Linked DNA regions of Variovorax paradoxus. The protein of the gene in region 2 binds, or shares a complex with, the protein of the main gene of each other region. Links are inferred from orthologs where the notes say so. Each region holds a gene or a part of one and is shown on either strand. Other genes may lie near its edges.

What was found.
Region 1: the proteins of mfd (region 2) and AACL56_RS04770 are in contact, whole or in part, in a crystal structure (PDB 4DFC), measured with the Escherichia coli proteins. The link is inferred for Variovorax paradoxus from one-to-one orthologs.

What each region holds. Positions count from the first base shown.
Region 1 is NZ_LR743507.1:1,022,600-1,027,384, reverse strand. Bases 1-3,772 are described here. They hold AACL56_RS04770 (excinuclease ABC subunit UvrA), read left to right. Parts: upstream 1-341; coding sequence 342-3,572; downstream 3,573-3,772. Other genes in these bases: AACL56_RS04765 (DMT family transporter), read left to right, coding at 3,616-3,772. Also shown: more of AACL56_RS04765, read left to right, coding at 3,773-4,512; AACL56_RS04760 (GntR family transcriptional regulator), read right to left, coding at 4,535-4,785. UniProt on the Escherichia coli protein: The UvrABC repair system catalyzes the recognition and processing of DNA lesions. UvrA is an ATPase and a DNA-binding protein. A damage recognition complex composed of 2 UvrA and 2 UvrB subunits scans DNA for abnormalities.
Region 2 is NZ_LR743507.1:3,065,536-3,071,571, forward strand. The notes cover bases 1,219-5,227. They hold mfd (transcription-repair coupling factor), read right to left. Parts: upstream 4,902-5,227; coding sequence 1,419-4,901; downstream 1,219-1,418. Other genes in these bases: serB (phosphoserine phosphatase SerB), read right to left, coding at 1,219-1,422; ispD (2-C-methyl-D-erythritol 4-phosphate cytidylyltransferase), read left to right, coding at 5,019-5,227. In the rest of the region: AACL56_RS14045 (Ldh family oxidoreductase), read right to left, coding at 1-715; more of serB, read right to left, coding at 712-1,218; more of ispD, read left to right, coding at 5,228-5,741; ispF (2-C-methyl-D-erythritol 2,4-cyclodiphosphate synthase), read left to right, coding at 5,738-6,036. UniProt on the Escherichia coli protein: Couples transcription and DNA repair by recognizing RNA polymerase (RNAP) stalled at DNA lesions. Mediates ATP-dependent release of RNAP and its truncated transcript from the DNA, and recruitment of nucleotide excision repair machinery to the damaged site.

The DNA of each region.
Region 1 (4,785 bases), 2.0 Mb from region 2 along the record:
TGGCCACTGTGACGTTCGCGACCTGATCGCCGCTCGGGAAGGTCCGCATTTCGGGGTCGCGCCCCAGGTTGCCGACGACGATGACTTTATTGACCGATGCCATATGCACTGCCCCTGATAAGTAGATGGAGGAGGAGGTTGAGAGGAGCCTCGGATTGTGCCCCATGGCGTGCCGTCCGGCGCCTTGACCCATCGCCGCCGGTCGGCAGGCAACGGCCCTTGGGCCGGCGTCCTGCGATGCGCCACGCGATCGGCGGACCAGAGCACCGCGGCGGTGCATGCAGCCCATGCGAAGCCCGCGCGCCGAAACCGCCGGAGCCCTCCCCCTCGCCATGAAATCGATGGCGGTCTATCATGTCCGGTTGCCCTCGGACGATCGCCCCTTGAATTCAAAAGCCACTGACAAAGCCGCAGCAGCAGACCGGGAAGAACAGGCCGACCGCGAACGCGACGCCTATCTCGGCGCGGTGCTGGCGCAGCAGCGCATCAGCATCCGCGGTGCGCGCACCCACAACCTGAAGAACGTCGACCTCGACATTCCGCGCAACAAGCTGGTGGTCATCACCGGCCTGTCGGGCTCGGGGAAGTCGAGCCTGGCCTTCGACACGCTCTACGCCGAAGGCCAGCGGCGCTACGTGGAAAGCCTCTCGGCCTATGCGCGGCAGTTCCTGCAGCTCATGGACAAGCCCGACGTCGACGTGATCGAGGGCCTGTCGCCCGCCATCAGCATCGAGCAGAAGGCCACCAGCCACAACCCCCGTTCCACCGTGGGCACGGTGACCGAGATCCACGACTACCTGCGCCTGCTGTTCGCGCGCGCCGGAACGCCCTACTGCCCCGAGCACCACCTGCCGCTGCAGGCGCAAACCGTCTCGCAGATGGTCGACGCGGTGCTGGCGCTGCCCGAGCCGCGCCGGGCCGCCCCAAGCGGCGAGAGCCCCCTCGGGGGGCAGCGAGGACACGACAGTGCCGAGCGTGGGGGCGAACCGTATCAACCACGCCTCATGATCCTGGCGCCTGTCGCGCGCGAGAAAAAGGGCGAGTTCCTCGAGCTCTTCGCCGAGATGCAGGCCGCGGGCTACGTGCGCTTCCGCGTCGACGGGCAGACCTACGAATACAACGACCTGCCCAAGCTCAAGAAGACCGAGAAGCACGACATCGACGTGGTCATCGACCGCCTGCGTGCGCGCGCCGACATGCAGCAGCGGCTGGCCGAGAGCTTCGAGGCGGCGCTGCGCCTGGCGGAAGGCCGGGCCATTGCACTGGAACTGGGAACCGAAGGTGCGCCCGACAAGGAGCACCTGTTCAACGCCAAGTTCTCCTGTCCGATCTGCCACTACTCGCTGTCGGAACTCGAGCCGCGCCTGTTCTCGTTCAACTCGCCAGTGGGCGCCTGCCCCAGCTGCGACGGCCTCGGCCACCGCGAGGTGTTCGACCCGGCGCGCGTGGTGGCGTTTCCGTCGCTGTCGCTGGCCAGCGGCGCCATCAAGGGCTGGGACCGCCGCAACGGCTACTACTTCAGCATGATCGAGAGCGTCGCCAAGCACTACAAGTTCGACGTCGACGCGCCCTTCGAATCGCTGCCCGCCTCGGTGCAGCAGGTGCTGCTGAACGGCTCGGCCGCGGAAGAGATCAAGTTCAACTACGTCATGGAGTCGGGCAACTTCGCGGGCAAGAAGCTCACGAAGAAGCATCCCTTCGAAGGAATCATCCCGAACATGGCGCGGCGCTACCGCGAGACCGATTCGGTCATGGTGCGCGAGGACCTCGCACGCTTTCGCAACCTGCAGCCGTGTCCCGACTGCGGCGGCTCGCGGCTGCGGCCCGAGGCGCGCAACGTGTTCCTGGTGGACGAGTCGATCAAGGCGGCCGACGGCGGCGAGCCCCGGTCTGCAGGCGCCGAACCGCCTCGCATGGCCATCTTCGAACTGAGCCGCCTCACGCTGCGCGACTCGCTGGCGTGGTTCCAGAAGCTCCAGTTGCGCGGCGCCAAGGCCGAGATCGCCGACAAGGTGGTGCGCGAGATCGGCCTGCGCCTGAAGTTCCTCAACGACGTGGGCCTGAACTACCTGAGCCTCGACCGCAGCGCCGAGACGCTTTCGGGCGGCGAGGCGCAGCGCATCCGCCTGGCCTCGCAGATCGGCTCGGGCCTCACCGGCGTGATGTATGTGCTCGACGAGCCCAGCATCGGCCTGCACCAGCGCGACAACGACCGCCTCATCGGCACGCTGAAGCACCTGCGCGACATCGGCAACAGCGTGATCGTGGTCGAGCACGACGAGGACATGATCCACGCCGCCGACCACGTGATCGACATGGGCCCTGGTGCCGGCGTGCACGGCGGGCGCGTGATGGCGCAGGGCACGTACGCCGAGGTGTCGGCCAACCCCGACTCGCTCACGGGCCAGTACCTCTCGGGCACGCGCAAGATCGAAGTGCCCAGGCGGCGCACGGCATGGCTGCCGGTGGTGAGCAAGCCCGCGTTCAACGAAGGCAGGAAGGCCTCGCGCTTCCCGCCGAGCCCGGCCGCCGAACGCCGCGCCGCGCGCGAAGCCGCCCACCTGGCCACGCAGACCGACCTGCAGGAGATCCGCGTGGTCGGCGCCACCGGCAACAACCTGAAGAACGTGAGCGTGGCCTTCCCTGTCGGCCTGCTGACCTGCGTGACCGGCGTGTCGGGCTCGGGCAAGTCGACGCTGGTGAACGACACGCTCTACGCCGCCGTGGCGCGCACGCTGTACCGCGCGCACGACGAACCGGCCGCGCACGAGGCCGTCGAAGGCATCGAGTACTTCGACAAGGTCATCAACGTCGACCAGAGTCCCATCGGCCGCACGCCGCGCAGCAATCCGGCCACCTACACGGGCCTGTTCACGCCCATCCGCGAACTGATGGCCGAGACCAACACCGCGCGCGAGCGCGGCTACGGCCCGGGGCGCTTCAGCTTCAACGTGGCGGGCGGCCGCTGCGAGGCCTGCCAGGGCGACGGCGTGGTCAAGGTCGAGATGCACTTCCTGCCCGACGTGTACGTGCCCTGCGAGGTCTGCCACGGCCACCGCTACAACCGCGAGACGCTCGAGGTGCTCTACAAGGGCAGGAACATCGCGCAGATCCTCGAGATGACGGTCGAGACCGCGCACGAATTCCTGAAGGCCGTGCCGACCATCGAGCGCAAGCTGCGCACGCTGCTCGACGTGGGCCTGAGCTACATCAAGCTCGGACAGTCGGCCACCACGCTGTCGGGCGGCGAGGCGCAGCGCGTGAAGCTCGCGCTGGAGCTCAGCAAGCGCGACACCGGCCGCACGCTGTACATCCTCGACGAGCCGACCACCGGCCTGCACTTCGCCGACATCGAACTGCTGCTGAAGGTGCTGCACCAGCTGCGCGACGCGGGCAACACCATCGTCGTGATCGAACACAACCTCGACGTCATCAAGACGGCCGACTGGCTGATCGACATGGGCCCCGAAGGCGGCGCGGGCGGCGGCACCGTGGTGGGCGAAGGCACGCCGGAAGACATCGCGGCGAACGAGGCGAGCCACACGGGACGGTATCTGAAGCGCCTGCTGTAGCGCAGCCTGCGCGTTTGCATGGGCCGCGCCACAATCGCGGCCCATGCCTTCCTTCACACCGCGACAGTTCGTCCTCCTCGTGCTCCTCACGCTCGCGTGGGGCTTCAACTGGCCGGTGATGAAGCTCGGCGTGGCCGACTACCCGCCGCTGGGCTTTCGCGCGATCTCGATCTGGCTCGGCCTGCCGGTTCTGGCGCTGGCGCTGGTGTGGCTCAAGGTGCCGTTCCGGGTGCCGCGCAGCGCGTGGCCCGAGCTGCTGTGGCTGGGCGCCACCAACATGTTCGTCTGGCACGCCTGCATCATCCTTGCAGTGAAAGCGCTGTCGGGCGGGCGCGCGGCGATCCTGGGCTACACGATGCCGGTGTTCTCAGCGGTCATCGGTGCGCTGCTGTTCTCGGCCGCGCTCACGCGGCGCGCGTGGCTGGGCGTGGGCGCCTGCGCGCTCGGCGTGGGGCTGTTGCTGTGGCACGAGCTCACGAACCTTTCGGGCCGGCCCGGCTATGTGGCGTTGGCACTTGTCGCGGCGGCCACGTGGGCACTTGGCACACAACTGCTGCGCCACACCCGCATCGGCCTGCCCACGCTCACGCTGTCGTTCTGGATGACGGCGATGACGGCCGTGGTGATGACGGTGCTCTCGCTGCTCTTCGAGCGCGAGCAGCTCTACTGGCCGGGTCGCGTGGCATGGGGATCGATCCTCTACAACGCGGTGCTGATCTTCGGGTTCGCGCATGCCGCGTGGTTCTACCTGGCGCGCGGCCTGCCGCCGATCGCATCGACGCTGAGCGTGATGTTCATCCCGGTGCTCGGCGTGTTCAGCGGCGCCGTGTGGCTCGGCGAGGTCGTGCACTGGCAGGACTGGGTGGCCGTGGCGCTGATGATGGTCTCGATCGCATCGGTGCTGTGGCCCTCTCGCAGCACCGCGCCGACGAAGGGCTGAAGCTTGCGGCCCCGCGGCTGCGTCAGGTCGTCGTCTGCACGTGCAAGCGGCTGGTCTTGCAGCGGTGCAGCGCGCGGTAGTGCTCCAGCGGCCGTCCGTTGGCGCCGTAGGCGATCGACTCGATGCGCAGGAGCGGCTCGGGCTGCGGCAGGTTGAGCAGCTCGCAGGTCTCGGCGTCGGGCAGCACCGCGTCGATCCAGCGTTCGGCGCGCACCAGCCGCAGGCCGTACTGGCGGCGCAGCACGTCGTACAGCGAGCGGTCGTCCAGCCGCG
Region 2 (6,036 bases):
GGCCGCCCACCGGCAGCAGCGTGCCGGGCGGCTGGTCGAACAGCACCTGCGGATTGTTCGAGGGCTTGCCGGTGGCGTCGATCAGCCACTCTTCGGCGAAGGTCTCGCCGGCGGCGCGCTTGCGGTTGCTCATGCCGTTGGTGGTGATGGAGGCCGAGATGTCGACCATCACGCCACCCTGCGAGAGCGGGAACCCCATGGCCAGCGGATTGGGCGTGAACACCGCCTGCGTGCCGCCGAAGGGCGCGACGCTCGCGGTGTTCGGATCGGAGCAGGCCAGCAGCATGAGCATGTCTTCCTGCAGCGCGCGCAGCATGTAGACCGCGAGGCAGGCGATGTGGTGGCTGCGGCGAATCACGAGCGACGCAGTGCCCAGTTCGCGCGCGCGCGGCACCAGCAGGTCCATGCCCTGTTCCATGAGCCACGGGCCGGGCAGGCGCCTGCCGTCCCACAGCACCGCTGCAGGGCGGTCGGACAGCACCTCGGGGGCGCCGTCATGCGCCATGCCGCCCGACTCCAGTTCCTTCACGTACCCGGCCAGCAGCGCGAGGCCGTGGGTGTCGTGGCCCAGCAGATCGCCCTCGACCAGCGTGCGGGCGACCGCCGCGGCCTTCGGCGCAGCGAGCCCGGCCTTCTGCAGCAGCGCATCGGCATAGGCGACGAGCGCATCGGCGCGGTAAAGAAGGGAAGGGGCATCGCCTGCGGCATCGGTCATTTCAGGATCTCCAGCACGCGGTCGAGCCCGCCTTCGTTGATGGCCACCATGGCCTGTTCGCGCACCTTCGGTTTGGCGTGATAGGCCACCGAGAGGCCTGCTTCGCCCATCATCGGCAGGTCGTTGGCGCCGTCGCCGACGGCGATGGTCTCCTGCGGCGAGATGCCCATGAGCGAGGCCACCTCGAGCAGCGTGCGGCGCTTCTCGGCGCCGTCGCAGATGTCGCCCCAGGTCTGGGTGACGACCTCGCCGGTGAGCTTGCCGCCGGCCTCGTCGAGCAGGTTGGAGCGCGCGAAGTCGATGCCCAGGCGCTCCTTCACGCGGTTCGCGAAGAAGGTGAATCCGCCCGACACCAGCAGCACCTTGAGGCCCGCCGCCTTGCAGGCAGCGACCAGTTCGGCCGCACCGGGGTTGAGCTTGAGCCGTTCGTCGTACACCTGCTGCAGGGCCTCGACCGGAACGCCCTGGAGCAGCGCCACGCGGCGGCGCAGGCTTTCCTTGAAGTCCTTGATCTCGCCGCGCATCGTGGCCTCGGTGATGGCCGCCACCTCGGCCTTCTTGCCGACGGCGTCGGCGATCTCGTCGATGCACTCGATGTTGATGAGCGTCGAGTCCATGTCGAACGCGATCAGCTTGAAATCGGCGAGCTTCAGCGGCGGCTTCACGCGCTGCAGGACGAGACCGGGCGAAATTTCTGTGGCGCTCATGCGGGGGAGGTTTCCTTGACGAGGGGTTGTCCGAGGCTGCGCAACACGTCGCGCACCATCTGGGCACGCTCCTTCGGCTCCTTGAGTTCGCGCTCGATGCGGAGCTTCTCGTTGCCAGCGAGCTTGATGTGCTTGTTCTTCTGCACCAGCTGGATGATGGCCATGCCGTCGACCGGCGCGTCCTTCCTGAAGGTGATGTTGATGATGCCGGGCGCGGCATCGACCTTGATCACGCCGTAGGGCCGCGCCAGCACGCGCAGGCGGTGCGTGTCGATCAGCGTCTGCGCCTGCGGCGGCAGCTTGCCGAAGCGGTCGACGATTTCCTCGAGCAGCGTGTCGATCTGGTCGGGCGTCTTCGCGGTGGCCAGTTTCTTGTAGAACGACAGGCGCAGGTGCACGTCGCCGCAGTAGTCGTCGGGCAGCAGGGCGGGGGCGTGCAGGTTGATCTCGGTGGTGACCGACAGCGGCGCCAGCAGGTCGGGCTCCTGCCCGGCCTTGAGCGAACGCACAGCCTCGCTGAGCATCTCGTTGTAGAGCTGGAAGCCGATCTCCATCATGTTGCCGCTCTGGTTCTCGCCGAGCACCTCGCCGGTGCCGCGGATTTCCAGGTCGTGCATCGCGAGGTAGAAGCCCGAGCCCAGCTCTTCCATCTGCTGGATGGCATCCAGGCGCTGGGCCGCCTGCTTGGTGAGGCCTTCGGTGTCCGGCACCATGAGGTAGGCATAGGCCTGGTGGTGGGAGCGTCCGACGCGGCCGCGCAGCTGGTGCAGCTGCGCGAGGCCGAACTTGTCGGCGCGGCTCATCACGATGGTGTTGGCCGTCGGCACGTCGATGCCGGTCTCGATGATGGTCGAGCACAGCAGCATGTTGTAGCGCTGCGCCACGAAGTCGCGCATGACGCGCTCCAGCTCGCGCTCGGGCATCTGGCCGTGGGCCACGGCGATGCGCGCCTCGGGCAATATCTCCTCGAGCTTCTGGCGGCGGTTCTCGATGGTCTCGACCTCGTTGTGCAGGAAGTACACCTGCCCGCCGCGCTTCAACTCGCGCAGCACGGCCTCGCGGATCACGCCGGTGCCTTCGTTGCGCACGAAGGTCTTGATGGCCAGGCGCCGCTGCGGCGCGGTGGCGATCACGCTCAGATCGCGCAGGCCTTCGAGCGCCATGCCCAGCGTGCGCGGAATGGGCGTGGCGGTGAGTGTGAGCACGTCGACCTCGGCGCGCATCGCCTTCATCGCCTCCTTGTGGCGCACGCCGAAACGGTGCTCCTCGTCGATGATGAGCAGGCCCAGGTTCTTGAACTTGACCGATTGCGACAGCAGCTTGTGCGTGCCGACCACGATGTCGACCTGGCCCTCGGCCAGCCCCTTGGCGGCGGCGGTGATTTCCTTGGCCGAACGGAAGCGGCTCATTTCCGCAACCTTGACCGGCCACTTGGCGAAGCGGTCGACCAGCGTCTGGTAGTGCTGCTCGGCCAGCAGCGTGGTGGGCGCGAGAAACGCGACCTGCTTGCCGCCGGTGACGGCGATGAACGCGGCGCGCAACGCGACCTCGGTCTTGCCGAAGCCCACGTCGCCGCACACGAGGCGGTCCATGGGCTGCGGCGAGATCATGTCCTGCACCACGGCATGGATGGCCGCCTTCTGGTCGGCGGTTTCCTGGAAGCCGAAGTCGTTGGCGAACACCTCGTAGTCGGCCGGCGAATAGCGGAAGGCATGGCCCTCGCGCGCTGCGCGGCGGGCGTAGATGTTGAGCAGCTCGGCGGCCGAGTCGCGCACCTGCTCGGCGGCCTTGCGCTTGGCCTTTTCCCACTGGCCGGAGCCCAGCTTGTGCAGCGGCGCCTCGTCGGCGCTGACGCCGGTATAGCGGCTGATCTGGTGCAACTGCGACACCGGCACGTAGAGCGTGGCCTTGTCGGCGTACTCCAGGTGCAACATTTCCTGCAGCAGCGGCTTGCCCTCGGCGTCGGTGCCCTGGCCGAGGTCCATGTGGATCAGCCCGCGGTAGCGGCCGATGCCGTGCGCCGTGTGAACCACCGGATCGCCCACGTTGAGCTCCGACAGGTCCTTGATGAGCGCCTCGACGTCGCTGACCTGCTCCTGCTTCTTGTTGCGCCGGCGCGTGGTGGGCGCGGTGGCGAACAGCTCGGTCTCGGTGACGAGGTCGATGGCCTGTTCGCGCCAGGCGAAGCCCGAGGCCAGCGCGGCGGTGGCAATGCCGATCTTCTCGTCGGCGGCAGCTTCGAACTCGGCCAGCGAATCGAAGGCCGGCGGGCTCACGCCGCTGGCGCGCAGGAAGTCGAGCAGGCTCTCGCGGCGGCCGTCGCTTTCGGCAATCAGCAGCACCCGGTGCGGCGTGGACGCGATGTGCGCCTTCAGGCCGACCAGCGGATCTTCGGCGCCGCGCACGACGGCGAAGGGCGGCAGCCTGTCGAATTCGGCGTAGGGCGCGTCGGTGGCGATGTCGCCCCGGATCGCCAGTTGCGAATGCGGCTTGGCGCGCTGGTAGAACTGCTCGGCGCTCAGGAACAGCGCTTCGGGCGGCAGGGCGGGGCGCTCGGGGTCGCCGCGCACCAGCCGGTAGCGTTCGTTGGTGTCCTGCCAGAAATGCTGGAACGCGGGCTCGAGGTCGCCGTGCAGCACCACCGTGGCATCGGGGCCCAGGTAGTCGAACACGGTGGCCGTCTCGTCGAAGAACAGCGGCAGGTAGTACTCGATGCCGGCCGTGGCCACGCCGTTGCCCATGTCCTTGTAGATGCGGCTCTTGGTCGGATCGCCCTCGAGCAGTTCGCGCCAGCGGCTGCGGAAGCGCCCGCGCGCATCGTCGTCCATCGGGAACTCGCGGCCCGGCAGCAGGCGCACCTCGGGCACGGGGTAGAGGCTGCGCTGGGTGTCGGGGTCGAAGGTGCGGATCGAGTCGATCTCGTCGTCGAACAGGTCGACCCGGAACGGCACCAGCGAACCCATCGGGAACAGGTCGATCAGGCCGCCGCGCACCGCGTACTCGCCGGGGCTCACCACCTGCGTCACGTGGCTGTAGCCGGCCAGCGTGAGCTGCGCCTTGAGCTTCGATTCCTCCAGCTTCTGCTTGGCCTTGAAGTGGAAGGTGTAGCCGGCCAGGAAGGCCGGCGGCGCGAGCCGGTAGAGCGCGGTGGTGGCGGGCACCACCACCACGTCCGCCTCTTTCTGGCTGATGCGCCAGAGCGTGGCCAGGCGCTCGCTGATCAGGTCCTGGTGCGGCGAGAAGCTGTCGTAGGGCAGCGTTTCCCAGTCGGGGAACAGGGCGCAGCGCAGTTCGGGCGCGAAGAAGGCGATCTCGTCGATCAGCCGCTGCGCGTCGGTGGCGTCGGCCGTGAACATCGCCGTGGCGCGCCCCGCGGCTTTCTCGCGCATGGCCAGCTGCGCCAGCAGCAGTGCATCGGCCGACAAGGGAGGGCGCGGCAGCGTGAAGCGCTTGCCCGCCGTGAGGTGGGGGAGGTCCATGGGCTTTGAAAATGCACAACACCCCGCGCCGGCTGGCGAGGGGTGTGCGAAGCGGCCAATTCTAGAATGGCGGCCCCTTATTCGCTTGTCGGCCATTGCCGACGCCGGGCCGCCCTCATGTCCAGTTCCCGTCTCTTCGTGCTGATTCCCTGTGCCGGCTCCGGCCATCGCGCGGGGCACGCGCAGTCCGTCCTTCCCAAGCAGTACCGGCGGTTGGCCGGCGCGCCGATGGTGGCCCACACGCTGGAAGCCTTTCGTGCGCTGTCGGGCCGCTTCGCCGGGCTGGCGCTGGTGGTGTCGCCCGACGATCGCGACGTGGACGCCGCGCTGCCGCGCTTTCCCGCCCAAGACGAGCATCTGCTGCGCGTGGGCGGCGTGACCCGCGCCGCCACGGTGCGCAACGGGCTGGTCGCGCTGCGCCAGAAGGGCGCCGGCGCGCACGACTGGGTGCTGGTGCACGACGCCGCGCGCTGCCTTGTCACCTCGAGCCAGATCGAGGCGCTGATCTCCGCCTGCGAGCACGACGCCGTGGGCGGGCTGCTGGCGCACCGCCTGGCCGACACGCTCAAGGCCTCGACGGCGGAGAGCCGCGTGGCGCAGACGCTGTCGCGCGCCGACAAGTGGCTGGCACAGACGCCGCAGATGTTCCGCATCGGCATGCTGCTCGATGCGCTGGAGCGCGCCGGCGACGCGGTGACCGACGAGGCCAGCGCCATCGAGGCGATCGGGCTGTCGCCGCTGCTGGTTCCCGGCAGTGCGCAGAACTTCAAGGTGACCTTCCCCGAGGACTTCGCGCTGGCCGAGGCGGTGCTCCAGGCTCGCAAGAAGGAAATCGCATGACCGCCGCGTCGTTCAACATCCGCGTGGGCGAGGGCTGGGACGTTCACCAGCTGGTGGCCGGGCGAAAGCTCATCCTCGGCGGCATCGAGGTGCCGCACACCACGGGCCTGCTGGGGCATTCGGATGCCGACGTGCTGCTGCACGCCATCACCGACGCGCTGCTGGGCGGTGCGGGGCTGGGCGACATCGGCCGGCACTTTCCGGACACCGAGCCGCAGTTCCGCGGTGCCGATTCGGCGGTGCTGCTGGCCGAGGCGGCGCGCCGCGTGCGTGCGGCCGGCTGGGAGATCGGCAA